One region of the Cellulosimicrobium sp. XJ-DQ-B-000 genome, then DNA from elsewhere that is predicted to be linked to it. Evidence: riboswitches for the same ligand, from Rfam matches in the RefSeq annotation. Region 1 holds a riboswitch; the other holds the start of a gene.
The links. Region 1 has a riboswitch for S-adenosylmethionine ahead of RDI86_RS05255 (ABC transporter substrate-binding protein). Riboswitches for the same ligand answer to the same signal wherever they lie in the genome.
Positions count from the first base shown of each region.

Region 2: another riboswitch for S-adenosylmethionine. It lies ahead of RDI86_RS08120 (methylenetetrahydrofolate reductase); the one in region 1 lies ahead of RDI86_RS05255 (ABC transporter substrate-binding protein).

Region 1 covers NZ_JAVHYN010000002.1:298,829-314,475, forward strand. Annotated here, with positions in the region: gene RDI86_RS05250 (ABC transporter permease) at 1-807, opposite strand, end outside; gene RDI86_RS05255 (ABC transporter substrate-binding protein) at 878-2,506, opposite strand; SAM riboswitch class IV at 2,611-2,724, opposite strand; gene RDI86_RS05260 (LLM class flavin-dependent oxidoreductase) at 2,902-3,999, opposite strand; gene RDI86_RS05265 (LLM class flavin-dependent oxidoreductase) at 4,130-5,245, opposite strand; gene RDI86_RS05270 (rhodanese-like domain-containing protein) at 5,328-5,738, opposite strand; gene RDI86_RS05275 (LLM class flavin-dependent oxidoreductase) at 5,766-7,025, opposite strand; gene RDI86_RS05280 (nitroreductase family protein) at 7,074-8,015, opposite strand; gene RDI86_RS05285 (FAD-dependent oxidoreductase) at 8,012-9,205, opposite strand; gene RDI86_RS05290 (ABC transporter substrate-binding protein) at 9,213-10,235, opposite strand; gene RDI86_RS05295 (amino acid ABC transporter ATP-binding protein) at 10,353-11,132, opposite strand; gene RDI86_RS05300 (amino acid ABC transporter permease) at 11,129-12,220, opposite strand; gene RDI86_RS05305 (GNAT family N-acetyltransferase) at 12,217-12,810, opposite strand; gene RDI86_RS05310 (DUF1684 domain-containing protein) at 12,807-13,703, opposite strand; gene RDI86_RS05315 (NtaA/DmoA family FMN-dependent monooxygenase) at 13,763-15,160, opposite strand; gene RDI86_RS05320 (LLM class flavin-dependent oxidoreductase) at 15,178-15,647, opposite strand, start outside.
Region 2 covers NZ_JAVHYN010000004.1:60,548-76,194, forward strand. Annotated here, with positions in the region: gene RDI86_RS08090 (siderophore-interacting protein) at 1-59, opposite strand, end outside; gene RDI86_RS08095 (iron-siderophore ABC transporter substrate-binding protein) at 46-1,011, opposite strand; gene RDI86_RS08100 (sensor histidine kinase) at 1,097-2,269, shown strand; gene RDI86_RS08105 (LytTR family DNA-binding domain-containing protein) at 2,329-3,138, shown strand; gene RDI86_RS08110 (heavy metal transporter) at 3,135-3,590, shown strand; gene RDI86_RS08115 (cation acetate symporter) at 3,587-5,110, shown strand; SAM riboswitch class I at 5,322-5,424, shown strand; gene RDI86_RS08120 (methylenetetrahydrofolate reductase) at 5,430-6,491, shown strand; gene metE (5-methyltetrahydropteroyltriglutamate--homocysteine S-methyltransferase) at 6,524-9,007, shown strand; gene RDI86_RS08130 (hypothetical protein) at 9,065-9,316, opposite strand; gene RDI86_RS08135 (DUF2630 family protein) at 9,367-9,615, opposite strand; gene RDI86_RS08140 (VOC family protein) at 9,706-10,104, shown strand; gene atpC (ATP synthase F1 subunit epsilon) at 10,109-10,426, opposite strand; gene RDI86_RS08150 (VOC family protein) at 10,616-10,996, shown strand; gene RDI86_RS08155 (FBP domain-containing protein) at 11,484-11,990, shown strand; gene RDI86_RS08160 (efflux RND transporter permease subunit) at 11,974-14,211, opposite strand; gene RDI86_RS08165 (family 16 glycoside hydrolase) at 14,483-15,647, opposite strand, start outside.

The DNA of each region.
Region 1 (15,647 bases):
CGTGACCGTGAGCCGTCCCAGGCCCGCGCGCGAGAACACCGTCTCGGTGACGACCGTGCCACCGAGCAGCCCGCCCACGACGACGCCCAGCACGGTCAGCGCGGGGATCGCGGCGTTGCGCAGCGCGTGGCCGAAGTGCACGCGCGCGCGGCTCGCGCCCTTGGCGCGCGCCGTCTCGACGTACGGCTCGCCGAGCGTCCCGCGCAGGCTCCGCGCGAGCACCTGGGCGAGCGCGGCGCTCGCCGGCACGGCGAGCGTGATCGCCGGGAGCACGAGGCTGATCGCGCCCTGGTTGCCGATCGCGGGGAACAGCGGGATCTGGAAGGAGAACCACTGCAGCAGGAGGAGGCCCAGCCAGAACGGCGGCAGGGCGACGCCGAGCGGCGGCAGCGACGCGAGCGCGTGGCGCAGCCAGGCCGCGCGCGGGAACGTGCTCGCGATCGCGATGCCGGCGCCCGCCACGACGGCGAGGACGAGCGCCGCGGCCGTGAGCCGGAGCGTCTCCGGGAGCGCCTGGAGCACGAGCTGCGTCGCGGGCGCCCCGGACGCGTACGACGTCCCGAAGTCGAGCCGCAGCGCGTGCCACAGCGCGTCGGCGTACTGCACGAGCACGGGCCGGTCGAGGCCGTACTGGGCGCGCAGGGCGTCGAGCAGCGCGGGGTCCACCTGGTCCGCCTCGCCCCCGCCGCTCGCCATGAGCGCGGCCGGGTCGCTGGGCAGCAGGTAGAGGACGAAGAACGAGATGGTGAACGCCGCCCAGAGCACGAACAGGCCCTGCCCGGCGCGACGCAGGACGTACCGGCCCATGGTCGGCCTCCTTCCGTGGGGGATGCCCGCCTGCCCGACGCCGCGGCGTCGGGCAGGCGGGCCCGGCGGGTCAGCCCTGGGTGACCCAGGCGTCGTAGAAGTCGAGGCGCGACGACGCCTCGAACGTCAGGCCGTGGACCGTGTCGGCGGCCGCGATGGTCGTCGAGAGCTCGTAGACCGGGATCGCGTGCCCCTTCTGGACCAGGAGGCGTGACGCCTCCGTGACGAGCCTCTGGCGCTCGGCCGGGTCGGTCGCCGCGGCCGACGCGTCGAGCAGGTCGTCGACCTCCTCCGCGTCGCGCTGGTTGATGTTGCGCGCGTTCGCCGAGAAGATCGTCCGCAGCACGTCCGGGTCGGAGCGCGTGAGGTTGTAGTAGTCGAAGTCGAAGTCGCCGCTCTCCTTGATCGCCTGCGACTCGGCGACGGTCACGTGCTGGAGCTGGAGGTCCACGCCGATCTGTGCGAGCTGCTGCTGGACGAGCTCGAGCGGCTCCGGCACCTGCCAGAACGTCACGGTCGTGGAGAGCTTCTGGCCGTCCTTCTCGCGCACGCCGTCGGCGCCCTCGACCCAGCCCGCGTCGTCGAGGATCTTCTTCGCGCCCTCGGGGTCGTAGGCGAGCTCGTCCGCGACGCTCTCGTAGAGCGGCGTCGAGTGCGACAGGACGCTCGTGGCCGGCTCGTCCTGCGCGCTGAGCACGGTGTCCGCGATCTGCTCGCGGTCGATGCCCTGGAGGATCGCCGTCCGCACGGCCTCGTCGCCCGCGAGCGGGCTCGACTCGTTGGGGAAGAGGTTGAACACGACGCCCGGGTTGGCGCGGTACTCGAGCCAGAACCCGTTCCCGTCGAACTGCGGGAGGTCGACGGTCGAGATCGCGGCCGTGGCGTCGATCTGCCCGGACTGCAGGCTGCCGCTGCGCACGCTCGCCTCGGGGATGACCTTGAACGTCACCGTGTCGAGGTAGGCCTCGCCCTGGTGGTCGCTCGCCTCCGAGCCCCACGCGTAGCCCGCGACCTTCTCGAGCACGATCTCCTGGTCCTGCGTGTACGACTTCACGGAGAACGGGCCGGAGCCGACGAACTTCCCGGCGCAGCGGTCCTCGACGCTCAGGTCGGCCGAGGACGGGGCGAGGAGGCCGAGCGAGAACGTCGACGTCGCCTGGAGGAACTGCGCGCTTGGCTCCGCGAAGTCCACCGTGAGGGTCTGCGGGTCGGTGACGGTCGTGCCCTCGTAGCCGACGAGGTACTGCGACCCGAGCGACGCCGTCGCGCCCAGCGCGACGATCGCGTCGAAGTTCGTCTTCACCGACTCGGCGTCGATCGGCGTGCCGTCGGCGTACGTCGCGTCGTCGCGCAGGTGGAACGTGTAGCTCGACGCGTCGTCGTTCACCTCCCAGCTCTCCGCGAGCCACGGCAGGATCTCGCCCGAGTCCGGGTCCTGCGCCGTGAGCGACGCGACCGTCTGGCGGGCCGCCGCGATGGCGTCGTTGTTGCCGACCTGCTGCGGGTCGATGCAGTGCGAGTCGACCGTGAGCGCGAACGTCAGGTCGCCGCCCGCCACGGGCTCGCCGGACGGGCTGGGCGACCCGTCGCCGTCGGACGCGCCGGAGCCGCCGCCCGCGCACGCGCTGAGCAGGAGGCCCGTCGCGGCGGCCGCCGCGGCGACGGTCAGGGACCGGCGTCGGTGAGGTGTGGGGATCATGTCGTGCTGCTCTCCTCGTGTGCCGGCTGAGGACCGGCGGTCGTCCGGCGCCGGTGGTCGACCGCGCCGGGCCCAGGGCCGGCGCGGCGGGGGAACCCACCGGGGTGCCGTGCTTACCGCGCGGCGGGAGCCACGCGGTCAGGTCGTTCCCGGAGCACCCCGTCACGTCGAAGGGTTGCTGGTCAGCGAGCCGGGCCTGCGTGCTGACGCTCGTCACCTGGGAGCAGGAAAGACAATCTCGACCAGGTGAGTCAAGTATCGAGACGACCGTCCCGCCAGACGGACGGTTGTTTCCTGCTCCGCGTCGTCGTGACCCGTCGCCGGGGCTGCCACGAGCACGGCGAGGGCCCGCCTCGCCGGGCGAGACGGGCCCCTCCCTCCGGTCCGGCGATCGCTCAGGCCGCGGTGAACCCCGCCGCGCGGCGGGCGTCGGCCGGGCTCCACAGGTCGGTCTTCACCTCGGCCTTCACGACCGGGACCACCTCCTCCGCGAACCGGCGCAGGACGTCCTCCTGCTGCGCCGCGGGGATCAGGTGGTTCACCGAGACGGACTGCAGGTCGTGCCGGTACGAGGCGTGGTAGTCGAGGATCTTCTCGGCCACGCGCTCCGGCGACCCCACGAGCGCGGGCCCCCGCTCGACGGCGTCCTCGACCGTCCGGAAGCTCGGTGCCTTCCCGACGGCGTCGGGCCCGTACCCCCGGCGCGCCGCCGCCGCGACCTGGCCCTCGTAGATCGGGCGGTACTGCTCGATCGCCTCCTCCGTCGTGTCGGCGAGGAACAGCCCGCCCGAGCCCGACCCGACGTACCCGTACGCCGGGTCGTGCCCGTGCGCCGCGTACTGCTCGCGGTAGCGGTCGATGAGCACCTGGTAGTTCTCGCGCGGCTGCAGCGCATTGGCGCTGACGATCGGGTCCCCGTACCGGGCCGCGAGGTCGACCGCGAAGCGCGACGTCGCCGACCCGTGCCAGATCCGGAACGGCCCGGCGAACGGCCGCGGCAGCGTCGTCGCGTGCTCCAGCGCGTGGCGGTGCCGCCCGCTCCAGCTGACGTCCTCCTCCGACAGCAGCAGGCGCAGCAGCTCGTAGTTCTCCTGGAGGTACTCGTACTGCTTGTCGAGGTCCAGCCCGAGCAGCGGGTACTGCAGCACCTCGTTGCCCTTGCCGATGACGATCTCCAGCCGCCCGCGGCTCAGCTGGTCGACCGTCGCGAGGTCCTCGGCGACGCGGATCGGGTCGAGCAGCGACAGCACGGTGACGCCCGTGCTCAGCAGGATGCGCGACGTCCGCGCCGCGACCGCGCCGAGGAGCACCGTCGGCGCCGACGACAGCACCTCTCCCGCGTGCCGCTCCCCCACCGCGAACGAGTCGAACCCGAGCTCCTCGGCCAGCACCGCCGTCTCCACGACCCGGTTCAACCGGTCGGACGGCGCGACCGCCTCCCCGGTCACGGGGTGGGGCGGGTTGAACACGATGTCGAGTACCTGGAACCGCACGTCCTTCTCCTTGTTGTTCGTCGTCGTCCGGGGGCCGGTACCGGCGCGTTCGGCAGCTCCGGTCGAGTTCGGCACGCGCAGGTGCCGAACCCGACCGGAGCTGCCGACCCGGGGCGGGGTTGCCGATCTGTCAGGCCGCGGTGGCCTCGGCGGCGGCGGCGTCGCGCTTCGCCACCTCCTCGCGGACGAGCGGGATGACGTAGCGACCGAAGTCGACCGCGTCGTCGAGCAGGTCGTAGCCGCGCGCGGAGATGACGCGGACGCCGAGGTCGTAGTAGGCGAGCAGCGCCTCGGCGACCTGCTCGGGCGTGCCGACGAGCGCGTTGGAGTTGCCGGCGCCGCCGGTGGCCTTCGCGGTCGCGGTCCACAGCGCGGTGTCGAAGCGCTCGCCCTGGGCGGCGATCTCGAGCAGGCGCTGGGAACCCGCGTTCTCGGGCTTGTCGATCGGGTGCCGACGGCTGAGCTGGCCCCCCGCGGCGGCCTTGCGCGCCTCGATCCGGTCGAGGATGCGGTGCGCCTTCTCCCAGGCGAGCTCCTCGGTCGGCGCGACGATCGGCCGGAACGCGGCGTGGATGCGCGGCGGCGTCGTGCGGCCCGCGGCGGCGGCCTCGGCGTGCACGCGCGCGATCTGCTCGGCGGTGCGGTCGAGCGGCTCGCCCCAGACGGCGTAGATGTCGGCCTCGGCCGCGCCGACGCGGAACGCGGCGTCCGACGACCCGCCGAACGAGATGGTCGGGGTGCGGCCCTCGAAGGGCTTGGCGTCGAGCACGAAGTCGTCGAAGTCGTAGAACGGGCCGTGGTGGTCGAACGGCTCGGCGCTCGACCAGGCCTGCTTGACGATCTGGATGTACTCGTGGGTGCGCGCGTACCGCTCGTCCTTGGTCAGCGTGTCGCCCTCGCGGCCCTGCTCGTGGTCGTTGCCGCCGGTGATGAAGTGGACGGAGAGCCGCCCGCCGGAGAGCTGGTCGAGCGTCGCGAACGTCTTGGCGGCGTACGTCGGGTAGGACACGTTGGGCCGGTGCGCGAGCAGCAGCTCGATCGACTGCAGGCGCGCGGCGGTGTAGGCGGCGAGCGCGGCGGGCTCGGGGCCGGAGGAGCCGTACGCGAAGAGGACGCGCGTCCAGCCGTTGTCCTCGTGCGCGCGCACGAGGCGCTCGAGGTAGGCGGGGTCGAACGCGGCGGTCGTGCGCTCGGTGGTCTCCGAGGCGTCGTTGGTCGTGGCGATGCCGAGGAACTCGACGGGCATGAGGGTCTCCGTGGTGTCGGTGCGGGTGGTTCGGGGTGCGGGGTCGCGGACCGGACGTGCGGGGCACGGTCCGGCCGCCGGCTCAGGGCCGGGCGGGTGCCGTCGGCTCCGGCGGCGCCGCGGACCCCGAGGGCGCGGGCTCCGGGGCCGCCCCGACGGGGTCGGACGCCGGGAGGCCGGCCTCCTTCCACGCGGGGAAGCCGCCGTCGACGTGGGACACGTGCGTGTACCCGCGGCGTGCGAGCGCCTCGGCCACCGGCCCGGAGCCGTTCGGCGACCCGCACACGACGACGACGGGCGTGTCGAGCGAGATCACCGGGGCGTCGGCGGGGCCGAACAGCGCGTCGAGGTCGTCGCGGTCGGCGTGCGTGGCGCCGGGGATCTCGCCGTGCGCGGCGCGACCGCCGGCCGAGCGCACGTCGATCAGCAGCGCGCCGTCGGCGACCTGGGCGGCGGCGTCGGTCGCGGCCCGCAGGGGCGGGGTCGTGGTCATCGGTGTCTCCTTCGCGGGGTGGTGGTGTCAGTGGGTGGCGGCGAGCGCGGGTGCGACGTCGGGGGCGACGGCGGCGCGTGCGGCAGCGTCGGCGTCGGCGTCCGCGAACCAGTGCTCGGCGAGCAGCGCGAACGAGCGTCGGGCGTCGTCGGCGTCGTGGGTCGCGGTGGTGACGAGGAGCTCGTCCGCGCCGGTCGCGCGGCGCAGGGTCTCGAGCCGCCGCACGACGGTCTCGGGGTCACCGACGATGCGTGTGTCGACGCGGTCGGCGACGAGCGCGCGCTCCGCCTCCGGACGCTCCTCCCACGCGGGCGACGTGCCCGGCTCCGGGTAGGCGATCGCGCCGTCGGCGCCGCTGCGGATGGAGAGCACCCAGTCCGCGAACGGCGTCGCGAGCTCGCGGGCCCGCTCGACGGTGTCGGCGACGAGCACGTCGGCGGACACGACGACGTAGGGCTCGTCGAGCACGCCCGGCCGGAACGCCTCGCGGTACGCGGCGACGGTGTCGAGCGTCGCCGACGGCGCCACGTGGTAGTTCGCGGCGAGCGGCAGCCCGAGCTCGCCCGCGACGCGCGCGCTCTCGCCCGCGCTCGACGCGAGGACCCACAGGTCCCAGTCGGCGCCCTCGACGGGCGGGCTCACGTACGACGTCCCGCGCTCGTCGCGGTAGGTCCCCGCGCGCAGCCCGAGCACGAGCTCGAGCTCGTCGCGGAAGCTCGCCGGGGTGCGCGACGCCCCGACGATCCGCTTCTGCGCGAGGATCCGCTCGCGCAGCACGGAGTCGTTGACGTCCGCCGGCGGCGCGCCGGGCACGTACAGCCCGTCGACGACCCGCGGCCCGGTGGCCGGCCGGGCCCGCCGCGGAGCCCCGGCCCCCTTCTCCCCCGGCGGCGGCGTGAACGCCCGGCCGAGCCCGAGGTCGACGCGGCCGGGGTGGAGCGCGGCGATCGTCCCGAACTGCTCGGCGGCGACGAGCGGGCTCGTCGTGCTGAGCAGCACGGCACCGCTGCCGACGCGGATGCGCTCGGTCCGGGCCGCGACGGCGGCGGCGAGCACGGCGGGCGACGCCGAGCCGACGCCGGGCGACAGGTGGTGCTCGGCGTACCAGACGCGGTGGTAGCCGAGCCGGTCGAGGTCGCGCGCGAGCCCGACGGCGCGGCGCACCGCGTCCTGGCCCGTCGCCCCCTCGGGGACGATCGCGAGGTCGAGCACGGACAGCGGGACGCGGCCGGACGCCGGTCGCGGCCCGCCGGGGGTGGCGGTCGGGTGCGGGTGCTGGTGGGACATGGCTTCCTCTGGTGGGGTGCGGTGGCTCGGGGCGAGGCGGTCGCCGGGCTACTTGGACGGGAACCCGAGCGCGGCGAGCGTGGTGCGCAGGTGGGCGCGCCCGCGCAGGGCGCCAGGGACACGCAGGCGGTCGACGACGCGGTCGCGCCAGCCGCCGTCGAGCCCCTCCTCGCGGTAGAAGGGCGCGATGCGCTCCTCGTACGCCGCGACGTGCTGGTCCTGCCCGACGGCGCGGTAGCGCTCGGCGTGCAGGACGGCCGCCTGCGGCAGCCGCGGCTTGACCCGTTCCCCGCCCGCGGGGTCGGGGTGCCCGACGACGAGCCCCACGACCGCGACGACGCCCTCGGGCAGGCCGAGCTCGGCCGCGACCTGGGCGGGGTGGTTGCGCAGCGCGCCGATGTACACGGTGCCGAGACCGAGCGACTCCGCCGCCACGACGGCGTTCTGCGCGGCGAGCGCGGCGTCGAGGAACGCGACGACCGTCGTCTCGAGGTAGTCGGTCGCCTCGAGCCGGACGCCCTCGCGCTCGCCGAGAGCGCGGGCCCGCGCGACGTCGGCGAGCCAGACGAGCAGCAGCGGCGCGGTGCGCACGTGCTCCTGGTCGCCCGCGAGCGCGGCGAGCCGCGCCTTGCGCGCGGGGTCGGTGACGGCGACGACGCTCCAGAGCTGGAGGTTCGACGACGTCGGGGCGGACTGCGCGGCGGCGACGAGCGTCGGCACGACGTGGTGGGCCAGCGGGTCGGTGCGGTAGCGGCGCACCGTCCGGTGGCCCAGCTGCGTCGCGAGGACGGTGCCGGGACGGTCCGCGGCGGGTGCCAGGCCCGCGGCCGCGCCGGGCGCGACGTCCTCGACCCCGGCGGGGTCGACGCCGTACCGCGCGGCGAGCGCGGCGCGGGCACCGTCGGTGTCGTGGGGCGGCGCGGGGAGCGTCCCGGGGTCCGCGGCCGGGGCCGGAGCGTCCCCGGCGGTGGGTGCGGGAGCGATCGTCATGAGGCGGTCCTCTCGGGGAGTGCGGCGAGGCGGGCGAGCGCGAACCGCTCGGCGGCGGTGCCGCCGTCGGGCAGGGCGCCGGGGGCGGTCGCGAGGTCGGCGAGCACGCGCCCGACGGCCGGGGCGAACTTGAAGCCGTGGCCGGAGAACCCGGCGCCCACGACGACCGCGCCGCGCCGGTCGAGCACGAAGTCGTGGTCCGGCGTCGTGGTGTACGTGCAGCTCACGGGGACGTACGCGTCGGGGTCGAGGCCGGGCAGCCAGGTGCGCACGTAGTCGCGCAGCGCGGCGAGCTGGCCCGGCTCCGGCCGGTAGGAGCGCCGGTCGGGGTCGACGACGGGGCCGACGCCGTGGAAGCCGACCTTGACGCCCTCGCCCGGGGTCGCGAGCCCGTAGACGCCGCTCGGCCACGCGGTGCCGGGACCGACGTCGTGCGTGAACGCGGGCCACCCCGCGGGCGACGTGCCGGGGGCGAGCGCGAAGTGGGCGGGCTGCTCCTGCGTGACGACGAGCGGGAGCTCCTGCCCGAGCAGGCCGCCCGCCGGGGAACCCAGCAGACCCGCGCTCCACGCCCCGCCGGTCACGACGACGACCCGCGCGACGACGTCGGCGCCGTCGGTGACGACGCGCACGCCCTCGGGGACGCGCTCGACGTGCCGGACGGCGACCTCGTGCCGCACGTCGGCGCCCCGCGCGGCCGCGGCCCCCTGGAGGGCCGCGACGGCCCGGTCGGCGTGGAGCCGGCCGGCCGTCGCGACCTCGTGCAGCACCCGGCCCTCGAACCGCAGCCCCGGCCAGCGCTCGGCCGCGGCCGCGGGGTCGAGCCACTCGTGCTCGATCCCCCGGACCGCGAACGCGGCGCCGATCGCGTCGACGCGGCGCGCGGCCGCGCCGTCACGACGCCCGTGGCTCACGCCGCCGGTCACGTCGAGGAGCTCGGTCCCGGTCTCGTCCTCGACCTCGCGCCACTGGCGTAGCGCCTCCTGCGCGAGGTCGAGGTACTCGGGCTCGGCGTACGTCGTGCGGTAGATGCGCGACGTCCCGTGCGAGGCGCCGTGCGCGTGCCCGGGCGCGAAGCGCTCGAGCAGCACGACGTCGCGCCCACGCCGGGCGAGCTGCCACGCCGCGGCCGAGCCCATGACGCCGCCCCCGACCACGAGGTGGTCGACGTGCTGGGTGCTGGTGGTCATGCGCGGGTCACTCCGTCTTCGGCAGGCCGGGCGGGTTGGTCTGCGACTCCTCGACGGCCTCGGACTCCAGGCCCCACCGCTGGAGCACCTCGAGGTAGGTGCCGTCCTCGATGGCGTGGTTGATCGCGGCCGTGATGGCCGGGGCTGCCTCGTTGCCCTTCTTCGTGGCGACGGCGATCTGCGCCGTGTCGGGCCAGCCGCCGTTGAGCGTGCCCACGACCTTGAAGTCCTGCGGGGAGATCGCCGCCTGGTACGCGAGCGACGCGTTGGGGCCGACGTACGTCTCGATGCGCCCGGACTGGAGCGCGAGCAGGACGTCGGAGAACTGCTCGTAGTACTCGGGGCCCTGGATGGGCTCGAGGCCGTCCTCCTGGTTGAGGCGGTCCCACTCGAGCACGATCTTCTCCTGGTTCGTCCCGGAGCCGACGGCGACGACCTTGCCCGCGATGTCCTCGCGCTTCGCGATCGACGTGATGTCGGAGTCGGCGCCCACGAGCCAGCCGAGCTCGTCGTTGCGGTACGTGGAGAAGTCGATCGTCTCCTTGCGCTCCTCGGTCACCGTGACGTTGGAGATCACGGCGTCGACGTCGCCCGAGCCGAGCGCGAGCGGCCAGTCGGCCCAGGCCTTGACCTCCAGGCGCAGGTCCTTGCCGAGCGCGTCGGCGACGAGCTGCGCGATGTCGGTCTCGTTGCCGATGGGCGTCTCGTCGTCGTCGGCGAGGAAGCCGAGCGGTGGCGCCGCGCCCGCGGAGATCGCGACGACGAGCTCGTCCTTGTCCTTCCAGGCGTCCGGGAGGAGCGCGACGGCCTCGGCCGACTCGGTGGTGCGGATGCGGTCCTGGTCCGGGCTCGTGCTCACGTCGAGGGCGTCCGAGACGGACGTCGTGCTCTCGTCGGTCGCCGCGCCCTCGTCCGCCGCGGCCGGGGCCTCGGTGCTCACCCCGGAGCAGGCCGCGAGCGCCAGCAGGGGCACGACGGCGAGGGCGGCGAGCGCGCGGGGGGCGCGGGCGCGGGTGGTCGTTGCGGTCACGTGAGTCCTACCTCTCGGGTGGTGCGTCGGGGTGACGCAGGGAGTGCGGGTGTGCGGGACGGCCGGGCGGCCGGTCGCGGGTCACGACGGCGGGCGTCGGTGGACGTCGGGTGGGTTTCAGAGGACTTTCTGGAGGAAGGCCCGGGTGCGGTCGTGGCGCGGGTGGTCGAGCACCTCGGCGGGCGTGCCCTGCTCCACGACGACGCCGTCGTCCATGAACACGACGGTGTCGGCGACCTCGCGGGCGAAGCCGATCTCGTGCGTCACGACGACGAGCGTCGTGCCGGTGCTCGCGACGTCCTTGATGACCTCGAGCACCTCCCCGACGAGCTCGGGGTCGAGCGCCGAGGTGGGCTCGTCGAACAGGAGCACCTTGGGCCGCAGCGCGAGCGCACGGGCGATGGCGACGCGCTGCTGCTGCCCGCCGGAGAGCTGGCGGGGTCGCGCGTCGGCCTTGTCCGCGAGCCCGACGCGTTCCAGCAGCGCGCGGGCCTCGGGCTCGACGTCCTCGCGGCGCCGACGCTGCGCGGATACCGGCGCCTCGACGACGTTCTCGAGCGCGGTGAGGTGCGGGAAGAGGTTGAAGCTCTGGAAGACGAACCCGATCTGGGTGCGCTGGCCGAGGATCTCGCGCTCCTTGAGCTCGCGCAGGGTGTTGCCCTTGCGGCGGTACCCGATGAGCTCGCCGTCGAGCGAGATGAACCCCTTGTCGACCTTCTCCAGGTGGTTGATCGCGCGCAGCAGCGTCGACTTCCCGGAGCCGGACGGGCCGAGCACGACCGTCACGGACCCGGGCGGCACGGTGAGCGACACGTCGCGCAGCACCTCGAGGGTGCCGAAGCTCTTGTGGACGCCGTGGATCTCGACGAGCCCGGCGGTCGCGACGTCGGCGCTCATGCCGCACCTCCCGACGTGCGCGCGGTGCGGGTCAGCACGCCCACCCGGGCGCGGGCCGCGTACGCGGGCGGGACGGCGTCGGGCACGGGGCGGCCGGAGAGCCGCGACGCCCAGACGAGCACGGTCCACCGCGCCTTCTGCAGCGGGGTCGGGGGCAGCGTGCGCACCGCGCCCTTCGCGTAGTGCCGTTCGACGTAGTACTGCACGACGGTGATGAGCGTCGTGAGCACGAGGTACCAGATCGACGCGACGATGAGCAGCGGCACGACGCGGCCGTTGCGGCCGTAGATGACGCTGACGATGTAGAACAGCTCGCCGTACGCCAGCACGTAGACGATCGACGTGCCCTTGAGCAGCCCGATCACCTCGTTGACGGCCGTCGGGATGATGGAGCGCATCGCCTGCGGCAGGATGATGCGGCTCACCTGGCGGCGCTTGGGGATGCCGAGCGACGCGGCGGCCTCCTGCTGCCCCTGGTCGACCGAGAGGATCCCGGCCCGCACGATCTCGGCCGAGTACGCGGCCTGCGAGAGCCCGAGCCCGAGGATCGCGGCCCAGAACTTGTCGATCACGGACAGCGTGTCGAAGTAGAGGAACTCCGGCCCGAAGGGGATGCCGACGCTCAGGTACGGGTACAGGTAGGCGAGGTTGTACCAGAGCAACAGCTGCAGCAGCAGCGGCACGGACCGGAACACCCACGTGTACGTCCACGAGACCGACTGCAGGAGCGGCGAGCGCGACAGGCGCATGAGCGCGAGCACGGTGCCGAGCGCGAACCCGACGACCGACGCGACGAGCGTGAGCCGGATCGTCGCCCACGCGCCCTCGAGGATCGAGGGCCAGGTGAGGTACTGCGCGACGACGCCCCACTCCCAGCGGTCGTTCGTCACGAGCGAGCTGACGACCATGGCGAGGAGCACGGCCACGCCGGCCGTCGCGACCCAGCGGCCCGGGTGCCGGGCGGGGACGATGCGCAGGCTCTCGAGCGGCAGCGCGTCCTCGACACCGCCGCGCGGGTCGGCGGGGTGCCGGCCCGACGGCGGCGCGAGCTGCCGGGACTCGTCCTGCGGGAGCGACACGGTGCTCATGGCGCGACCTCCAACCACTTCTCGAAGGCGAGCGGGCCGATCTCCTCGGGATCGGTCCCGGTGTCGAACAGGGGCGTGTAGCCGGTCGCGAGGTACAGACCGGCGGCCTCGGGCTGGCGCGGGCCCGTCGTGAGGTAGACGCGCCGGTAGCCGCGCTCGACGGCCCGGCGCTCGAGCTCGGCGAGCACGAGGCGCGCCAGCCCGCGGCGCCGGTGCGCCGAGTGCGTCCAGATCCGCTTGAGCTCGGCGGTGCGCACGGCGGGCGTCCCGTCGGCGCGGCGCGCGGCCGGCCGGGTGAGGCGCGCCGGGTCGCCGAGCTCCGGCTCGGCCCGACGGCGGAACGCGCCGCCCGCGACGGGCTCGCCGTCCTCCAGCACCAGCACGAGCTCGCCGTGCGGCGCGGCGAAGTCCTGCGCGGGGTAGTGCTCCATCTCGGCGCGGAGCTCCTCGGCGCTGAGCACGCGCTGGTACCGCGTCCAGTACTCGTGGGAGAGCTCGTCGAGCAGCGGCCGCACGAGCGGGTCGTGCATCGCGACGGACCGGACCTCGCGCGTCCCCTGCCCGGCGGGGCGCGCGGCGACGGCGGTCACCGGGGTGCCCTCTCGCCCGCGGTGACGGCGAACGGCACGTGGTTGCCCTCGACCGGCGCCGGGCACGTGCCGAAGTCGCTGAACGCGTACGGCAGGTTGACGGCCCGGTTGAGGTCGAGGCGCACGCTGCCCGCGGTGCCGGGCACCGCGTCGGCGTCCACGCGCAGAACCCGCCAGGGGGCGACGCCGTCCGCCTCGTCGCTGAAGAGCAGCGTCACCGCACCGCCCGGCGCGCCGGTGAGGGCGAGCGTCGCGCCGCGCCGGGCGCCGTCGCGCTCGACGACGAGGTCGACCTCGCCGACCGTGCGCACGTGGTGCACGAGGCCGGGCCGGGCGGCGCCGACGACGACGGGCCGCGGCGCGTCGTACCAGCGCACCGGCGCGTCGACGACCCAGGCGGGGTCGTAGGCGAACGTCGGGACGCCGTCGAACGCCGTCCGGGCCGGGGCGAGCGGGTCGCGCACGCGGACGGCGTAGCGGCCCGTGCGGCGCACGACCTCCACCGCGACCTCGCGCGTCTCGCCGCCGTCGGACGGGTCGCCCGCGTCCCGGCCGTCCGGGATGAACGTGCCCGCGAGCGTCGACCCGCCCTCCGCGACGACGACGGTCCCGACGGCGCTGCCCGTCGTCCGGACGGCGCCGCCCTCGTCCGCGCGGTGGTGCGCGCCGTCGGCGTCGGCCCACCAGAGCCCCGGGACACCCGGGAGGGCGGCGGGCTCGGCCGGGAGCGCGTGGTACGCGACGAGGCTCAGCCAGCCGTGCGGCGGGCGCAGCCCGTCCTCGCGGTCGGCGTGCCAGGCGGCCCACGCGGCGGCGTCGGGCGACGCGTACGCGACGGGGTCGGCGGGTGCGGTGGCCACGGCGCCCGTGGCGGTCGGCGTGCTCGTGCTCATGGGTCCTCCGAGGTCGGTGCGGGTGGTCGGTACGGTGGTCGCCGCGGTGCCGGCGGCGGTCAGCCGACGAGCTCGGCGGGGTGCGCCGTCGTGGGCTCGCCGTCGCCGCGCGTCGCGCCGGGGCGGGCGAGGCCGAGGTGCTCGCGCAGGGTCGTGCCCGCGTACTCCGTGCGGAACGAGCCGCGCTCCTGGAGCAGCGGGACGACCTGGTCGAAGACGTCGTCGAGCCCGCCCGGCGTGAGGTGGGGCACGAGGATGAAGCCGTCGGAGGCGTCCTCCTGCACGTGGCGGTCGATGTCGTCCGCGACCTGCTGCGGCGTGCCGACGAACCCGCCGCGCGACGTCACCTGGATGACGAGCTCGCGGATCGACCAGCCGTTCGCCTCGGCCTGCTCGCGCCACGCCGCGGCGACCGCCGCCGGGTCCTTCGCGTGCCGCACCCGGCCGCGCGTGATCGACAGGTTCTCGGTGTCGGGGTCGACGTCGGGCAGCGGGCCCTCGGGGTCGTACGCCTCGAGGTCGCGGCCCCAGACCTGCTCGAGGAACGCGATCGCCGTCGGGCCCGAGACCTGCTGGAGCCGGATCTCCCGGGCGCGCTCCTCCGCCTCGGCGGGCGTGTCGCCCAGCACGACGACGGTCGCGGGCAGGATCTTCAGGGAGTCGCGCTCGCGCCCGTGCGCCGCGAGCCGCCCCTTGACGTCCTCGTAGAACGCGCGCCCCGCGTCGAACGTCGAGTGCGCGGAGAACACGACGTCGGCGGTCGCGGCGGCGAAGTCGCGCCCGTCGGCCGAGTCGCCCGCCTGGAACAGGACGGGGTGGCCCTGCGGGCCGCGCGGCGTCTCGAACAGCCCGACGACGTCCGCGTACGTCCCGTGGTGCGCGACCGGCCGCACCGCGCCGGGCCGCAGGAACTTGCCCGCGATCCGGTCGGCCAGCACGGCGTCGTCGTCCCACGAGTCCCACAGGGCGCGCGCGACCTCGACGACCTCGGCCGCCCGCGCGTACCGCTCGGGGTAGGGCAGGTACCCGCCGCGGCGGAAGTTGGCGCCCGTGAAGGCGTCGGGGCTCGTCACGAGGTTCCACGCCGCGCGGCCCTCGGAGAGCAGGTCGAGCGTCGCGAACTGCTTCGCGAGCTCCCACGGCTCGTTGAACGTCGTGTTGATCGTGCCCGCGAGGCCGAGCCGCTCCGTGACGGCGGCGAGCGCGGCGAGGACGGGCAGCGTGTCGGGGCGGCCGACGACGTCGAGGTCGTGGATGCGGCCCTTGTGCTCGCGCAGGCGCAGGCCCTCGGCGAGGAAGAAGAAGTCGAGCCTCGCCTCCTCGGCGCGGCGCGCGAGGTGCTCGAACGACGCGAAGTCGATCTGGCTGCGCGAGCGGGGGTCGCTCCACACGGTGGTGTTGTTGACGCCCGGGAAGTGGGCGCCGAGGTGGATCTGCTTGCGGGGTCGGGTGCTCATGTCGCGTCCGTCCGGGCTCAGGCGATCGCCGCGTAGCGGTTCGCGGGGTGCGGGAGGCCGAGCGTGTCGCGCAGCGTCGTGCCCGGGTACGCGGTGCGGAACAGGCCCACGCCCTGGAGCAGCGGCACGACCCCGTCGACGATCGCGTCGAGGTCCGTGCTCAGCGACGACGGCCGCAGCAGGAAGCCGTCGGCGGCACCGGCGTGCGCCCACTCCTCGACCGTCGCCGCGAGGTCGCGCGCCGTGCCGACGTGCGTCAGCGAGTCGGTGTCCCACGAGACGCCCTCGAGGTCCTCGAGCAGGTCGAGGCGGGCCTGCGCGCTCGCGCGCGTGTCCCCGACGACGACGTACGCGTCCACGAGGACCCGCAGCCCGTCGGGGTCGCGCCCGGCGTCCGCGGCGGCGTCGCGCACCTGCGCCCGCAGCGCGACCGCCTCGTCCCGCGTCGCCGCGCGGACCCGCACGACGTCGGCCCGCCGGGCCGCGA
Region 2 (15,647 bases), on a different contig from region 1:
CACCCGGCCGGGCTCCCGGCGCTCGCCGGGGGCCCGGCCGCCGCGTCAGGAGCCGGCACGGTCCTGCAGGAAGCGCTCGACGTCGTCGAGCACGGCCTGCCCGCCGAGCGGCCCGACGCCGCTGATCCAGGAGGACTGGTCCACGACGCGCACGTCGGGGAACGACACGGCGTTGAGCGGGATCTCCGCGGGGACCGCGGACGCGTCGTCGGGGTCGGCGGCCGAGACGAGCACGAGGTCGGCGGCGGCCTCGGTCACGCGCTCCGGGGACAGGTCCACGGAGATGTCCTCGCCCCACTCCTGCTCCGGCGTCGTGAACCCGACGCACTCGAGCGTGCTGCCCGCGAACGACCGCGGCCCGTACGCGGACACGATGCCGTCGCGCGGGCGCAGGAGCTGCGCCGTGCCGGAGACGCCGTAGTCCTCCTGGAGCTGGGCGCACCGCGCGTCGTAGGCGTCGAGCAGGGCCTGGGCGTCCGCCTCCCGGCCGAGCGCGCGGCCGACGAGCAGCACGTTCTCCTGCCACGGGTCGGTCTGGGTCTCCATGAAGACGGTCGGCGCGACGCTCGCGAGCTGGTCGTACAGGTCGGAGTGGCGCGACTCCGTGCCGAGGATGAGGTCCGGCTCGAGCGCCGCGATGGCCTCGAGGTTCGGCTCGGGGACGGTCCCGACGACCTCGATCGCCTGCGCCTCCTCGCCGAGGTACGCGGGCACGCCCGCCTCGACGCTCAGCACGGCGGCGCCCACGGGGACGACGCCGAGCGCGACGGCGGTGTCCGTCTCGACGGGCTCGAGCGTCACGACGCGCTGCGGCGCCGCGTCGAGCTCGGTGGTCCCCCGCGCGTGCTCGACGGCGTACCCCGCCGCGGTGTCGTCCGGCGCCGGCGCGCCGGTCGCCGCGGGCTCGGGGTCGGACGAGCACGCCGCGAGGAGGGTCGCGGCGAGCACGAGGGCGGTGGTGGTGACGCTGCGGCGCACGCGCGGGCTCGACGTGGTCCGGGAGATCGGCACAGGAGGTTCCTCCGTCGTGGGATAGGGTCGCCTAACCTTACCTGCCCACCGGGGCGGGTGACGCCGCGCTGGATACGATCACTGCATGTCCGGGCCCGTGTTCGCCGGCGCCGCCGCCGGTCTCGTCGTGGGCGTCCTGCTCACCCTCGGGCTCGTGCTCGCCTGGCGGCTCGCGCGCGGGTCGCGCGAGCTCGGGAGCGACTCCGACCGGGCGACGTTCCGCACCCTCCACCTCGCATCGCGCGCCGCGACGCACCTGCGCGACGGGCTCGACGGCGACGACGTCGGCCGCGCGGCCCGCTCCCTGCGCCAGCTCCTCGGCGCCGACGCGCTCGCCGTCGTCACGGCGGACGGCGCGGTCGCGCTCGACGGGAGCTCGACGCTCGAGCCCGACGCGCGGCGCGTCGCCGAGCGCGTCCTCGCCACGGGACGGCGCCACGTCGAGAGCGGCGACGTCGAGGACGCCGTCGGGGCGCCCGTCGTCGCGGGCGGGCGCGTCGCCGGCGTCGTCGTCGCGTTCGCCGACACCGTGCGGCCGCCGCTGGTGCGCGCGACGGGCGAGGTGGCGCAGTGGTGCGCGGCGCAGCTCGAGCTCGCCGAGCTGGAGGCGTCGCGCACGGCGCTCGCGCAGGCCGAGCTGCGCGCGCTGCGCGCCCAGATCAGCCCGCACTTCGTCTACAACGCGCTCGGCGCCATCGCGTCGTTCATCAGCACCGACCCCGAGCGGGCGCGCGACCTCGTGCTCGACTTCGCCGACTTCACGCGCTACTCGTTCCGCGGGCGCGGCGACTTCACGACCCTCGCCGACGAGCTGCGCTCGATCCACTCCTACGTCGAGCTCGAGCGCGCCCGGTTCGGCGAGCGCCTCGCCGTCACCCTGCAGATCGCGCCGGAGTCGCTGACGGCCGTCATCCCGTTCCTCTCCGTCCAGCCCCTCGTCGAGAACGCGGTGCGCCACGGCCTGGAGCCGCGCGAGCACGGCGGGACGATCGTCATCACCGCGCGCGACGAGGGCACCCAGACGGAGATCACGGTCGAGGACGACGGCGTCGGCATGGACCCGGCCGTCGTGCGCGAGCTCCTCACGTCGCGCGACACGACGCACGTGGGCCTGCGCAACGTCGACACCCGCGTGCGCCAGCTCTACGGCGACGACCACGCGCTCGACATCGAGACCGCGCCCGGCTCGGGCACGCTCGTGCGGCTGCGCGTCCCGCGGTCGCAGCCGCTGCACGAGACGGAGGTGAGCGTGCCGTGACCACCCCGGACCCGGCTCCGGCCGGCGGTCTCCCCGGCGGGGCGGGCGACGCCGTCGGGCTGGACGTGCTCGTCGCCGACGACGAGCGGCCTGTGCTCGACGAGCTCGTGGCCCTGCTCCGCCGCGACCCGCGCGTGCGCACCGTGCGCGGGGTCGCGAGCGGCTCCGAGGCGCTGCGCGAGCTCTCGTCGCGCACGGTGGACGCGGCGTTCCTCGACATCCACATGCCGGGGCTGACCGGCCTCGACCTCGCCCGCGCGCTCTCGCGGTTCGCCGACCGCCCGGCGGTCGTGTTCGTCACCGCCGACGAGGCGCGCGCCCTGGAGGCGTTCGACGTCGAGGCCGTCGACTACGTGCTCAAGCCCGTGCGGCGCGAGCGGCTCACGCGCGCGGTCGACCGCGTCGTCGAACGGGTCGCGGAGCGCACCGCGGCGGGGCGCACCCCCGCGACCGACGCGGCGGCACCGTCCGCGAGCGCCGCCGCTCCACCGCCGGTTGCCGGCGACCCGGCGGGCGGTGCGGCCCCGGCCGAGGAGACGCTCGTCGTGACGGTCGGCACGACGACGCGGCTCGTCCGGCGCAGCGCGGTGCGGTGGGTGCAGGCGCAGGGCGACTACTCCCGGCTCGTGACGGACACCGAGCAGTTCCTCGTGCGCGAGCCGCTCTCCGACCTCGAGGAGCGGTGGGCGCCCGCGGGGTTCCTGCGCGTGCACCGGTCGTACCTCGTGGACCGCGCGGCCGTGACCGCGGCGCGGTTCGGCGGGGCGCAGCCCGCGCTCGTCGTCGCCGGGCACGAGGTCCCGGTGAGCCGCCGCATGGTGCCCGCCGTGCGCGAGGCGCTCCTCGGGCCGCACCGGGGCGCGCCGTGACGGGCACCGACCCGCGTCGTGACGCGCGCGTGCGCGTCCGGTCCACCGACCTCCCCGCGGCGCGCGCCGGCCGCGGCGAGGGTGCCGGCCCGGAGGGCGGGGCGCCGTCGGGCACGGCACGGACCGGCGAGCCGGACGACGCCGCGACCGCCTACACGCGGGGGCTCGTGCGGGCCCAGCTCCGGCTCGGGCTGGCGTGCGTGGCGTCGTTCCTCGCGGTCGTCACGCTGCTCACGGTGACGATGAGCGGCGTGCCCGCGCTGGACGACGTCGTGCTGCTCGGCGTGCCGCTGCCGTGGCTCGTGCACGCGTACGGCTTCTACCCGGTGATCGTCGCGTTCGCGGTCGTCTTCGCGGTCGCGGCGGCGCGCAACGAGCGCCGGTACCGCGCGCTCGCCGAGGGCGCGGGCGGGCCCGACGAGCCCGGCCCCGACGACGGCGGTGCGCCGTGACCAGCGCGCTGCCCCTCGTCGCGATCGCGCTGCTCCTGCTCGCCACCGGCCTCATCGGGTTCTACGGCCTGCGGATCTCGCGCACCACGAGCGACTTCTTCGTCGCGTCGCGCACCGTGCGGCCGGTCTGGAACGCGTCGGCGATCAGCGGCGAGTACCTGTCTGCGGGCACGTTCCTCGGGCTCTCCGGCCTCGTGCTGCTGTCCGGCGCGGAGGCGTTCTGGTTCCCCGTGGGGTACGCGGCGGGCTACCTGCTCGTCCTGCTGTTCGTCGCAGGCCCCCTGCGGCGCAGCGGCGCGTACACGATCCCCGACTTCGTGCACGCCCGGCTCGACTCCGTGGTCGCGCGCCGCGTGACGAGCGTGCTCGTGCTCGTCATCGGGTGGCTCTACGTGGTGCCGCAGCTCCACGGGGCGGCGCTCGTCATCACGAGCGTGGCCGCGGTGCCGCCGTGGGTCGGCTCGGTAGGGATCGCGGTCGTGGTGAGCGCGGTGGTCGCCGCGGGCGGGATGCGCTCCATCACGTTCGTCCAGGCGTTCCAGTTCTGGGTCAAGCTCACCGCCCTCGCGGTGCCGCTCGTCTTCGTGCTCATGGCGCTCGGCGGGGCGTTCGAGCCCGGTGGCGCCGTCGTCACGTTCGACCCCGGCGCCGTGTTCCCCCCCGAGGCCGGGCCGGGTGGCCTCGACGCGTACGCGACCGTCTCGCTCCTGCTCGCCCTCCTGCTCGGCACGACCGGCCTGCCGCACGTCCTCGTGCGCTTCTACACCTCACCCGACGGCGGCTCGGCCCGCCGCACGACCGTCGTCGTGCTCGTCATGATCAGCGTGTTCTACATGGTGTCGAGCACGCTCGGGCTCGTGGCGCGGGTCGTCGCGCCCGACCTCGCGGCGCCCGGGGTCGCGGACACGGTCGTCCTCACGCTGCCGACCCGCCTCGTGCCCGGGCTCGGCGGCGAGCTCCTCGCCGCGCTCGTCGTCGCCGGGGCGTTCGCCGCGTTCCTCGGGACGTCGTCGGGGCTCGTGGTGGCGCTGGCGGGCGTCGTGAGCCAGGACCTGTTCGGCGGCACCGTGCGGTCCTTCCGCTGGTCGGCGGTCGCGTGCACGCTCATCCCGCTCGCGTTCGCGCTCGTCACCATCCCGCAGGGCCTCGTGACGAGCGTCGGGACGGTGTTCGTCTTCGCCGCGTCGGCCCTCTCCCCCGTGATCCTGCTCGGCGTGTGGTGGCGCGGCCTCACCGCGCGCGGCGCGGTGGCGGGCATGGTCGTGGGCGCCGTCCTGTGCGCGACGGCGCTGCTCGCGTCGTCCGCGCTCGTCGCCGCGGGGTACGGGAGCCCGTCCGGCGGCACGGCCGACGGCGTCCCCGGCGTCGTGCGCGCCCTGCTCGCCCAGCCCGCCGCCTGGACCATCCCGCTCGCGACGGCGACCGTCGTCGTCGTGTCGCTCCTCGACCGGCGCGGGCCGCCGCTGCGCACCGACCGGTTCCTCCGCCGCCTGCACGTGCCCGAGCGCCGGAGGGCCTGAGACCTGCAAGGCCGACGACGACCCGTCGCCATGGTCGGTGTCTGGGACCTCGCTCGAGCACCTGAAATCTGTAGCGTAGGAAACCTGAAATTCGTAGCGTAGAGAGCCCGAGATCCGTAGCGCGAGGCGCCGGTACGCCTCCGGCCGATCCCTCCGCATCTCACCTGGCGGGCGCTCTCGACCGCATGTCGGATGGGTCGTAGGATCGTGCCAACCATCCAGAGCGGTCGAGAGTCCTGGCTCGACGACACCGCAGCAACCCGCCGACGGAAGCCTCCCGAGGACAAAGGTGCTAACGCCAGGGTCGATGGAGTGACGCATGACCTCAGAGGCATCCTTCGCGCACCGTCCGGGCCGTCCTCGGCCGACGGTGTCGTTCGAGCTCATGCCCCCGCGCCGACCGGACGCGGCCCCGAAGTTCTGGGAGACGGCACGCCGTCTCGTCGCGACGCACCCCGACTTCGTGTCCGTGACGTACGGCGCCGCGGGCACCGACCGCGCGACCGCGCGCCAGGTCGTCGGACGCCTGCTCCAGGGCACGCCCGTGCTGCCGATCGCGCACCTCACGTGCGTCGGGGCGTCGCGCGAGGACGTCGAGTCGGTCATCACCGACTTCCTCGACGAGGGCGTGCGGAGCTTCCTCGCCCTGCGGGGCGACCCGCCGCGCGACCAGCCGGACTGGCAGCCCGCGCCGGACGGCGTCCGGTCGTCGACCGAGCTCGTCGCCCTGCTGCGCGAGGTCGAGGCGTCGCGCTGCGCGTCCGACCCGGCCGTCGCGCTGCGCGGCGCGGCCCGGCCGCTGACGATCGCCGTCGCGACGTTCTGCGACGGCAACCCCGCCGCCGGCACGACGCGCACCCAGGAGGTGCGACGCCTCTGGCAGAAGCAGCAGGCCGGCGCGAGCTTCGCGATCACGCAGCTCTTCTACGACGCGTCGTCGTACACCGACTTCGTCGCCGAGGCCCGTGCGGCCGGCGTGACGATCCCCATCCTCGCCGGGCTGCTGCCCACGACGGAGCCCGCGCGGCTCCGTCGCGTCGAGGAGCTCACGGGCGTGCGCGCCCCCCAGCACCTGCTGGACGCGCTGGACGCCCTGCCCGACCCGGAGGCGCAGCACGCCTACGGGATCGCGTACTCGGTCGACCTCGCGCAGCGCGTCCTCGACGCGGGCACGCCCGGTCTGCACGTGTACACGTTCAACAAGCACCGCGCCGCTCTTGACCTGCTCGAGGGTGTCCACCTCGGCGGCGGGTCGGCCGGGACGGGAGGCAGCACCAGCGCTGCCGCCGCCCCGCTCGTCCCGGACCTGGCCAGCGGGCCGTGGGTCACCGGCACCTCCCTGCCCACGACGAGCGCCGCCACGCACGGCGCGCCCGTCTGACCGGTCCTCCGGACCAGCAAGAGGTTTCGATCATGGCCACTTCCGTACCCTCCCCTACCCAGAACCCGGTCGGTTTCCCCGCCGGCACCGTGCTCGGCTACCCGCGCATCGGCCGCCGCCGCGAGCTGAAGAAGGCCGTCGAGGCGTTCTGGGCCGGCAAGACCTCGGCCGAGGAGCTCGAGGCCACGGCCCGCGAGCTGCGCCTCGCGACCGTCCGCCGGCTCGTCGACCTCGGCCTCGGCGACGACGACGCGTCCGTCCCCGGCTCGTTCTCCTTCTACGACCAGGTGCTCGACGTCGCCGCCTCCCTCGGGGCGGTCCCGTCGCGGTTCGCGTCGCTGACCGACGACGCCGGTCGCCTCGACCTCGCGGGCTACTTCACCGTGGCGCGCGGCCAGGGGGACGACGCCCCGCTCGAGATGACCAAGTGGTTCGACACGAACTACCACTACCTGGTCCCCGAGATCGGCCCGGACACCCCGATCCGCTTCGTCGACGACCGCGTCGTGCGCGAGTTCGTCGAGGCGAAGGAAGCCGGCGTCGTGACGCGGCCCGTCGTCGTCGGGCCGGTGACGTTCCTCGCGCTGTCCAAGGCCGCGGACGACGCGCCCGCCGGGTACTCGCCGCTCGACCGCCTCGACGACGTCGTCGCCGCCTACGCCGACCTGCTGCGCGCGCTCGCCGCGGCGGGGGCGCCGTGGGTCCAGCTCGACGAGCCGATCCTCGTCACCGACTCGGTCGACGTGCCGTTCACCGAGCTCGCCGCCGCCGTGGGGTCCGCGTACCGCGCCCTCGCGACCGACCTCCGCCCGGTGCCGAGCCCGGGGTCTTCGGCGGCCTCGTCCGCAAACCCGGCGGCAACCCCTGGTTCGGCGCAGGACGCGCGGCCCGCGATCCTCGTCGCCACGCCGTTCGGCGGGCTGGAGACGTCGCCGGACGGCGACGGCGCGACCTTCGACTTCCTGGCGGCCCTCGCGGGCACGGACGTCGAAGCGATCGCGATCGACGCCGTCCGTGCGGACCTTCCGGACTCGCCCTACGACGACCTCCTGACGAAGACGCTCGTCGTCGGCGCGATCGACGGGCACAACGTGTGGCGCGCCGACCTCTCGGCAAAGCTCGACACGCTGACCGCCGCGCGCAGCCTCGGTGCGGGCGCGGTCGCCGTCGGCACGTCGACGTCGCTGCTGCACGTGCCGCACGACGTCGAGGACGAGACGTTCGCCGAGCCCGGCACGGCGTCGGGCACCACGCTCGACCCGCGCCTGCGCGACTGGCTCGCGTTCGCGGACCAGAAGGTCGGCGAGGTCGCGACGCTCGCCCGCGCGCTGACCGAGGGTCGCGACGCCGTCGCGGCGGAGATCGAGGCGTCCCGCGCGGCGGTGGCGTCGCGCGCGGCGGCGAGCGGCGTCGTCGTGCCCGCGGTGCGCGAGCGCGCGGCCGCGCTGACCGACGCGGACTTCGCGCGCGGCGACTACGCCGAGCGCGCGGCGGCGCAGCAGGAGCGTCTGCACCTGCCGCTGCTGCCCACGACGACGATCGGGTCGTTCCCGCAGACGCCCGAGATCCGCCGCGCCCGCGCGCTGTGGACGAAGGGCGAGCTCGCGGACGCGGACTACACGACCGCGATGCGCGAGGAGATCGCGCGCGTCGTCGCGCTCCAGGAGGAGCTGGGCCTCGACGTGCTCGTGCACGGCGAGCCGGAGCGCAACGACATGGTGCAGTACTTCGCGGAGCACCTCGACGGGTTCGCCGTCACGGCGAACGGCTGGGTCCAGTCGTACGGGTCCCGCTGCGTGCGCCCGCCGATCCTGTGGGGCGACGTCACGCGGCCCGCGCCGATCACCGTCGAGTGGTCCGCGTACACGGCGTCGCTCACCGAGAAGCCCGTCAAGGGCATGCTCACCGGGCCCGTGACGATCCTCGCGTGGTCGTTCGTGCGCGACGACCAGCCTCTCGGCGACACCGCGAACCAGGTGGGCCTCGCGCTGCGCGACGAGATCGCGGACCTCGAGGCCGCCGGCATCGGGATCGTCCAGGTCGACGAGCCCGCGCTGCGCGAGCTCCTGCCGCTGCGCCGCGCGGACCAGCCGGCGTACCTCGACTGGTCCGTCGGGTCGTTCCGGCTCGCGACGTCGGGCGTGGAGGCGGCGACGCAGATCCACACGCACCTGTGCTACTCGGAGTTCGGCGAGGTCATCGGCGCGATCGACGGCCTCGACGCCGACGTGACGTCGGTCGAGGCGGCGCGCTCGCGGATGGAGATCGTGCCGGAGCTGCGCGACGCCGGGTACTCGCGCGGCATCGGGCCGGGCGTCTACGACATCCACAGCCCGCGCGTGCCCTCGACGGAGGAGGTCACCGAGCTGCTGGAGCTCGCGGTGAAGTCGATCGACCCGCGCGTCGTCTGGGTCAACCCGGACTGCGGCCTGAAGACCCGCCGCTACGAGGAGACCGTGCCGTCGCTCGAGCACCTCGTCACCGCGGCGAAGGCCGTCCGGGCCACGCTCGGCTGACCCCCGGACACGCCGGAGGCCGGGTCCCGTCGGGACCCGGCCTCCGTGTCGAGGGCGTCAGCGCTCGGTCGTGCCCGTGCCCGCCATCGGGAGGGCGAACGCGAGCGTCGCCGCCGCGAGGCCGCCCACGAAGAGCCACACACCGCCGTCGACGCCGGACATGCCCGACCCCATGAGCACGAGCCCGCCGACGAACAGCGCGAACGCCACGACGAACCGTGCGACCGCGCCCGCGTGACCGGGGATGTCGCGCCCTTCGGTCCCGGTGGGGAGGGGGCTTTGCGCCGCCTGCTCGCTGGACGTGGTCATGGGTTTCTCCTTCTGAGGTCGGAACGGGAGCCGGACGTCGCCGTCGGCGATCAGTCCAGGTAGTTCTCCACCGTACCGGGGTCTCGCACCGTCGCCGCATCGGGGTCGCCGCCGAACTCCCGGGCGGCGCCACGCTGGCGCAGCAGGTCCCAGCACTGGTCGAGCTCGACCTCGATCGCCCGGAGCCGCTCGTGCTCCTCGCCCCCGGTGATCTCCCCCTGCGCGAGCTGCTCGCGGAGCTCGCGCTCCTGCGCCACGAGGTCGCTGATCGTCCTGCGGATGCCGCCGTCGGTCGCCATGCCGTCCACGGTATGCCCGACGGCGCGGGTGCGCCCCGGGAGGCCGGCCCCCGCGGGCGCGGCGTCGGCGGTGCGCCCTAGGCTCGTCGCATGACGACGACGATCGGGCGCACGGTCCTGCTCTGCCGCGACCTCGACGCGAGCGCCGCGTTCTGGGCCGACGGGTTCGGCTTCCGCACGTTGTTCCAGGGGGAGACGGAGGGGTTCCCCCTGCTCCACGTCGGCCCCGGACGCGTCGACGAGCCCGGCCTGTGGCTCGTGCCGCTCCCCGAGGGCGGCGCACCGCTCGTGCGGCACGGCCTGCCCAACCTCGTGCTCTACGTCGACGACCTCGACGCGGCCCTCGCGCGCCTCGCCGCGGCCGGGGTCGAGCCGTTCGTCGGGCCCGACGCCGACGCCGACACCGGCGACCGGTTCGCGCACGTCCACGACCCGGACGGGCACCGGGTCGTCGTCGTGCAGCTCGGGACGACGACCGACCCCGCGTAGCGGGCTAGCGGGCCGGCACCCACGTCGCGTCGTCCGCGAGGATCGTCACCTCGTCCTGGTCGACGACGAGGAACCCGCCCCCGATCCGCAGCTCGGCCGTCGGGCGGTCCGGGGTGCGCAGACGCACCCGGCCCGCCGTGAGCGACGCCGCGACCGGCTGGTGCCGCGGCAGGATGCCCAGCGTGCCCGACGCCGCCGGGACCGTCACGCTCCGCGCCTCCCCCGCCCAGAACACCCCGGACGGCACCACCACCTCCACGGACACCAGCCGCTCCCCGGCGGGTGCGGCGGTCTCGGACGGGGACGGCAGGGCGACGGGCACGGAGTTCCTCCCGGACGGTGGACGGCGGAACCCCCGAGTCTGGCCGGGCGACCCGCTCGCCGGGCCCGGCACTTCGTCACCCGGTCGGGGTCGAAGGTCACCGGGGAAGCGCCCGCCGCGTTGGTGCCTGCGAGCGGCCCGCGGGCGGCCCGCGCGGCGACCGTGGGTGGCCCACGTCACGATGGGCGCATGAGCACCCACGCGCACGGCATCCACCACTCGATCGACTACGTCGAGCTCCCCGTGACCGACCTCGCCGCCGCGCAGGCTTTCTACGGCGCGGCCTTCGGCTGGGAGTTCGTCCCCTACGGCCCCGGGTACTCCGGGATCCGCACGGCGGCAGAGTCCGGCGCGGACGAGGCCGGCGGTCTACGTCTGGCCGAGTCGGGCGACGTGACCCGCGGCGGTCCGTTCGTCCTGCTGTTCTCCGAGGACCTCGACGCGACGCTCGCCGCCGTGCGGGACGCGGGCGGCGAGGTGGTCGAGGGCCCCTACGAGTTCCCCGGCGGCCGCCGGTTCCACTTCCTCGACCCGAGCGGCAACGAGCTGGGCGTCTGGGCGACGTCCTGAGGGACGACGTCGGCCGTCGCGCCGGGGGTGCGCGGCGACCCGGGCGGCAATCACGTTGACGACGGTGGGTGCCGAGGCGCACCATCGAGGGTGACGGTTGCCGTGGGCAGCCGTCCGTCGTGCCGGACGGGCACGACCACGGATCAGGATCGCGCCGACGGCGCACCGCACGGGACGAGGAGACGCGGATGCACGGCACCGCAGGCTGCGAGGTGGCCCTGGCGGCCTGCTCGGGCGCCCTCTCCCCCCGCACCGTCACCCGCTGAGACCACCGCGCCGCGGGCCGTCGTCCCCGACGGCCGCCGCGCTCCGGGGCGCACCGCCGTCCGACGACCCCGTCGTCGCCCGGCCGCGCCGGTCACGACGCGACGGCTGCGGGCACGCCGTCCCCCCGCCCCCGGAGGCGCCGTCGTGCGCCCGGGCGAGCACGCGTCGTCGTGCACGCCCGCCGGGCCGCGGACCGTCCTGACACGGAAGCAGCGAACCCATGAACCCCCTGACCGAGAAGCAGATCCGCGCGTCGTTCGTCAACGCGTCCAAGCGCGAGGCCGCGCAGGCGACCCTCCCCGACCTCGACATGCTCGACTGGGACCGCCTCGACTACCTCGGGTGGCGCGACCGCAAGGCCCCGCTCCTCGCGTACGCCGTCGTGGAGGTCGACGACGAGCCGCGCGGCGTCCTGCTGCGCTCGACCGACGCCAAGACGGGCGGACGGCGCAAGCGCGCCGTGTGCGCGTGGTGCGAGGACGTCGTCGTGACGGACGACGTCAGCCTTTACGTGGCGCGCCGCGCCGGGGCCGCCGGGCGTCGCGGCAACACCGTCGGCACCCTCATCTGCACGCAGTTCCTCTGCTCGCAGAACGTCCGCCGGGCCCCCACCCGCACCGAGATGGGCGACGACGAGTCGATGCGCGAGCTGTTCGTCGAGCTCCGCGTCGACGGCCTCCGCGAGCGCTCCGCGCGCTTCGTCACCGAGGTCATGCGCGACGTGTGACCGACCGCGGCTCTACCTCGGCGGACCCAGGCTCTACCTCGGCGGACCCGGGGTCTCCCTCGGCGGACCCGGGCTCTACGTCGGCGGACCCGGGTTCTCCCCCGCGCCAGGAGGGCCACCAGTTCCACCGGCCCAGGAGCGTCATCGTCGCGGGCAGCAGCAGCCCGCGCACGACGGTGACGTCGAGGAGCACGGCGACGGCCATGCCGACGCCGACCTCCTTCATCGCGACGAGCTCGCCCGCCGCGAAGCCGAGGAACACGATGCCGATGGCGACGGCCGCCGTCGTGACGACCGGGCCGGACGCGGTGATGCCGCGGAGCACGGCCCGGTCGTTCGCAACGCGCGGGTCCTCGCCGGGCGCGCGGGCGCGCCACTCCTCCGCGGTGCGAGACAGGAGGAACACCTCGTAGTCGGTGGAGAGGCCGAACACGAGCATGCCGACGAGCAGGGGCGTGGTGACGTCGAGCGCACCCCACGGCTCGAACCCGAGGAGCGAGGCGCCGACGCCGTGCTGGAACACGGAGACGAGGACGCCGAGCGTCGCCGCGAGCGTGAGCAGGTTGAGCACGAGGGCCTTGAGCGGCACGACGAGCGAGCCCGTGAGCAGGAAGAGCAGCACGAAGGTCGCGAGCACCACGACCCCGGCGGCGAGCGGGAGCCGCTGCGCGAGGTGCTCCTGGGTGTCGACGACCTCGGCGGCCGGTCCGGCGACCAGCACCTCGAGGTCGGTGTCGAGGGCGCGCACGGCGTGCACGAGGTCCTGCGCCTCCTGGGCCGTCGCGTCACCGCCCGGGCCGACGTCGGGCGTGAGGTCGACGACGGTGACCTCGGGCGGGTAGCCGGTGTCCTGCATGGCGTCCTCGACGCCGGGCAGGGCGGCGGCCCGGTCGAGCAGCTCGGGCACCGCCGGGTCGTCGACCGGGCCCTCCACGAGCACGGTGACGGGCGCGACGCCGAGGTCGGCGAAGCGGGAGGTGGTGGCGTCAGCGGCGAGGCGCGCCTCGGCGTCGGCGGGCAGCGAGCGGACCTCCGAGCTGCCGAGCGTCAGCGAGCCGAGGGGCGCCGCGAGGGCGAGCAGGAGCGCCGTCGCGCCGAGCGTGACGAGCACGGCGTGGCGCTGCGCGGTGCGCGCGAGCCGGCCCAGCGTGCCGGCACCGCCGCGGCCCGTCCACGGGTGGGACCACGTGCGCGCGCCCGGCGCGGGGATCGCGCGGTGCCACGTCGCGACGAGCGCGGGGACGAGCGTGAGCCCGGCGACGGTCGCGACGAGCACGACGATCGCCCCGCCCACCGCCATGCCGGAGAGCAGGGAGTCACCGAGCAGGAGAAGCCCGGCGAGCGAGATGGCGACCGCGAGGCCGGAGGCGAGCACGGCGCGGCCGGCGGTCGCGAGCGTGCGCCCGACGAGCTCGTCGAGCGGGAGGCCCGGGGACGCGGCGCGCTCCTCGCGGAAGCGCGCGAGCACGAGCAGCGAGTAGTCGACCGTGAGGCCGAGACCGAGCAGCGTCACGACGTTCACGGCGAACTCGTTGACGGGCACCACGCCGAGCAGCCCGCTGAGCACGAGCAGCGCGACCGCGATCGCGGCGAGCGCGGAGAGCAGCGGGACCAGGCCGGCCCGCAGGCCGCCGAGGACGACGACGAGCACGACGAGGAGCACCGCGATCGCGATCCCCTCGCCCACCGCGGCGTCGGTGATCGCCTGCTCGACGAACGCCTCCTCCGCGAGCAGCGCACCGCCCACGAGCACCTCGGGGGTGTCGACGGTGTGCAGCGCGTCGGCGACGCGGTGCGCGAGGGCGAGCGCCTCGTCGTCGGACAGCGCGGGGTCGAGCTCGACGACGACGAGCGAGCCCTGCGCGTCGTCGGCGATGAGCCCGCCGCCGGTGTAGGCGTCCGAGAGCTCCACGACGCCGGGCATCGCGCGGATGCCGTGCATGACCTCGCTCGCCTGGGCGATGAGGTCGGCGGAGAAGTGGTCGCGGCCGGACAGCACCGCGACGACGGTCTCCCCCTCGGGGGCGAGCTCCTCGAGGCGTTCCGCCGCGAGGGCGGACGCGCTGCCCGGCGGGGCGGGGTCGACGTCGGAGGTCTTGTCGAAGACCGCCCCGCCGAGCACGGCGCCCGCGGCGAGGAGGACGGCCCAGACGACGAGGACCACGCCCCGGCGGCGGGCGGCGAACCGTCCGGTCCGGTGCAGGAGGCGTCCGAGCGTCATGGGGGCTCCCCTCGTCGGGAACTCGTCGGGGAGTCGTGGGGTCGGCCTCGGCCGGCTCGCCCACGACGTTCGTGCGGTGCGTCCGTGCGGCAGCGCGCGGACGTGAGCACCCTACGCGAGGGTGGGAGCGCCGTCGGACCGCGCTCCGCCCTGCGGGGACGCCCTGCCGGGCGCCGGACGAGACGGGTCGGGCGGGGGCGGCTCGTGCCGCCGCCCCCGCCCGGTGCGACCCGGGGCGGACGGCTCACGCCGCCCGCCCCGGGTCATCGGCTCAGCCGCAGCTGACGGCCTCGTAGGCGGCGTCCGCCTCGAACGTCCGGCCGTCACCGGTCGCGGAGACCTGCGCGACGCCGGCCTCGACCGACGTGGCACGCGTCGCGAACGACTGGTACGCGGAGGCACCCGGCTGGACGCCGGTCACCGTCTTCGTCCCGAACGGCGTCGTGAGCGTGACGTCCGCCGGCACCGTGTCGTCGTTCGTGGCACGGACCGCGACGTAGACCTTGCCCGCGAGGCAGCGGGTCTGGACCGTCGTCGAGATCGCGAGCTCCTCGACGGGCTCGTCGGTCAGCTCCTTGAACCGGATGTTCCGGTAGTTGACCATCTCGCCGTTGCCGTGGTTCTGGATCCCCACGAAGCTGTTGACCAGGCGGGCCGGGTCGCTGCTCGTGAAGTCGTTGACGAGCACGTCGTTGAGGTAGACCCGGATGCGGTCGCCCTCGACGCGGATGTCGTACGCGTTCCACTGGCCGACCGGCTTGAGCGAGGCCTCGACGGCCGCGGCGTCGGCACCCTGGAACGTGTAGATGGCACCCGTGGTGCGGTCGGCGGCGTCCGTCGCGTCGATCTGGATCTCGTAGCCCTTGTTGACGGCCACCCACGGGTCGTCGCCCGGGTTCGGGAACCCGACGAACACGCCGCCGTTGTCGTCCTTGAGGAGCTTCCAGTCGAGCTTCAGGCTGTAGCTGTCCCCGAGCTCCTGGTTGAACCAGAGCAGGCCCATGCCGCCCGCGCCCTGGATCGAGCAGTCCTCCTGGCGGCCGAAGCCACCCGGACCGGCCATGCGCCAGCCCGCCTGGAGGCTCGCGAGGGTGCCGTCGAAGAGGGCGGTGTAGCCGTCCTCGACCTCGCCCGGGGTGCAGATGTCCGGGTTCTCGCCGATCGAGAGCACGTCGATGTTGATGTTGCCCTGGTCGCCCGTCTCGTACGCGAGCGTGATGGTGTTCGTGCCCGCCTGGAGCTCGAGGTCGCGCGTCTGCACGCCCCAGTCCTTCCAGCTCCCCGTGGTCGGGAAGTTCCACTGGCCGAGGTCCTGGCCGTTCACGTGGAGCGAGACGTTCTTGGACCGCAGCTCGGTGTACGGGTGGATGCCGTTGGCGTAGCGCACGTTCACCGGGTAGGTGCCCGCCTCGGGGACGGTCACGGAGAACGTGCGG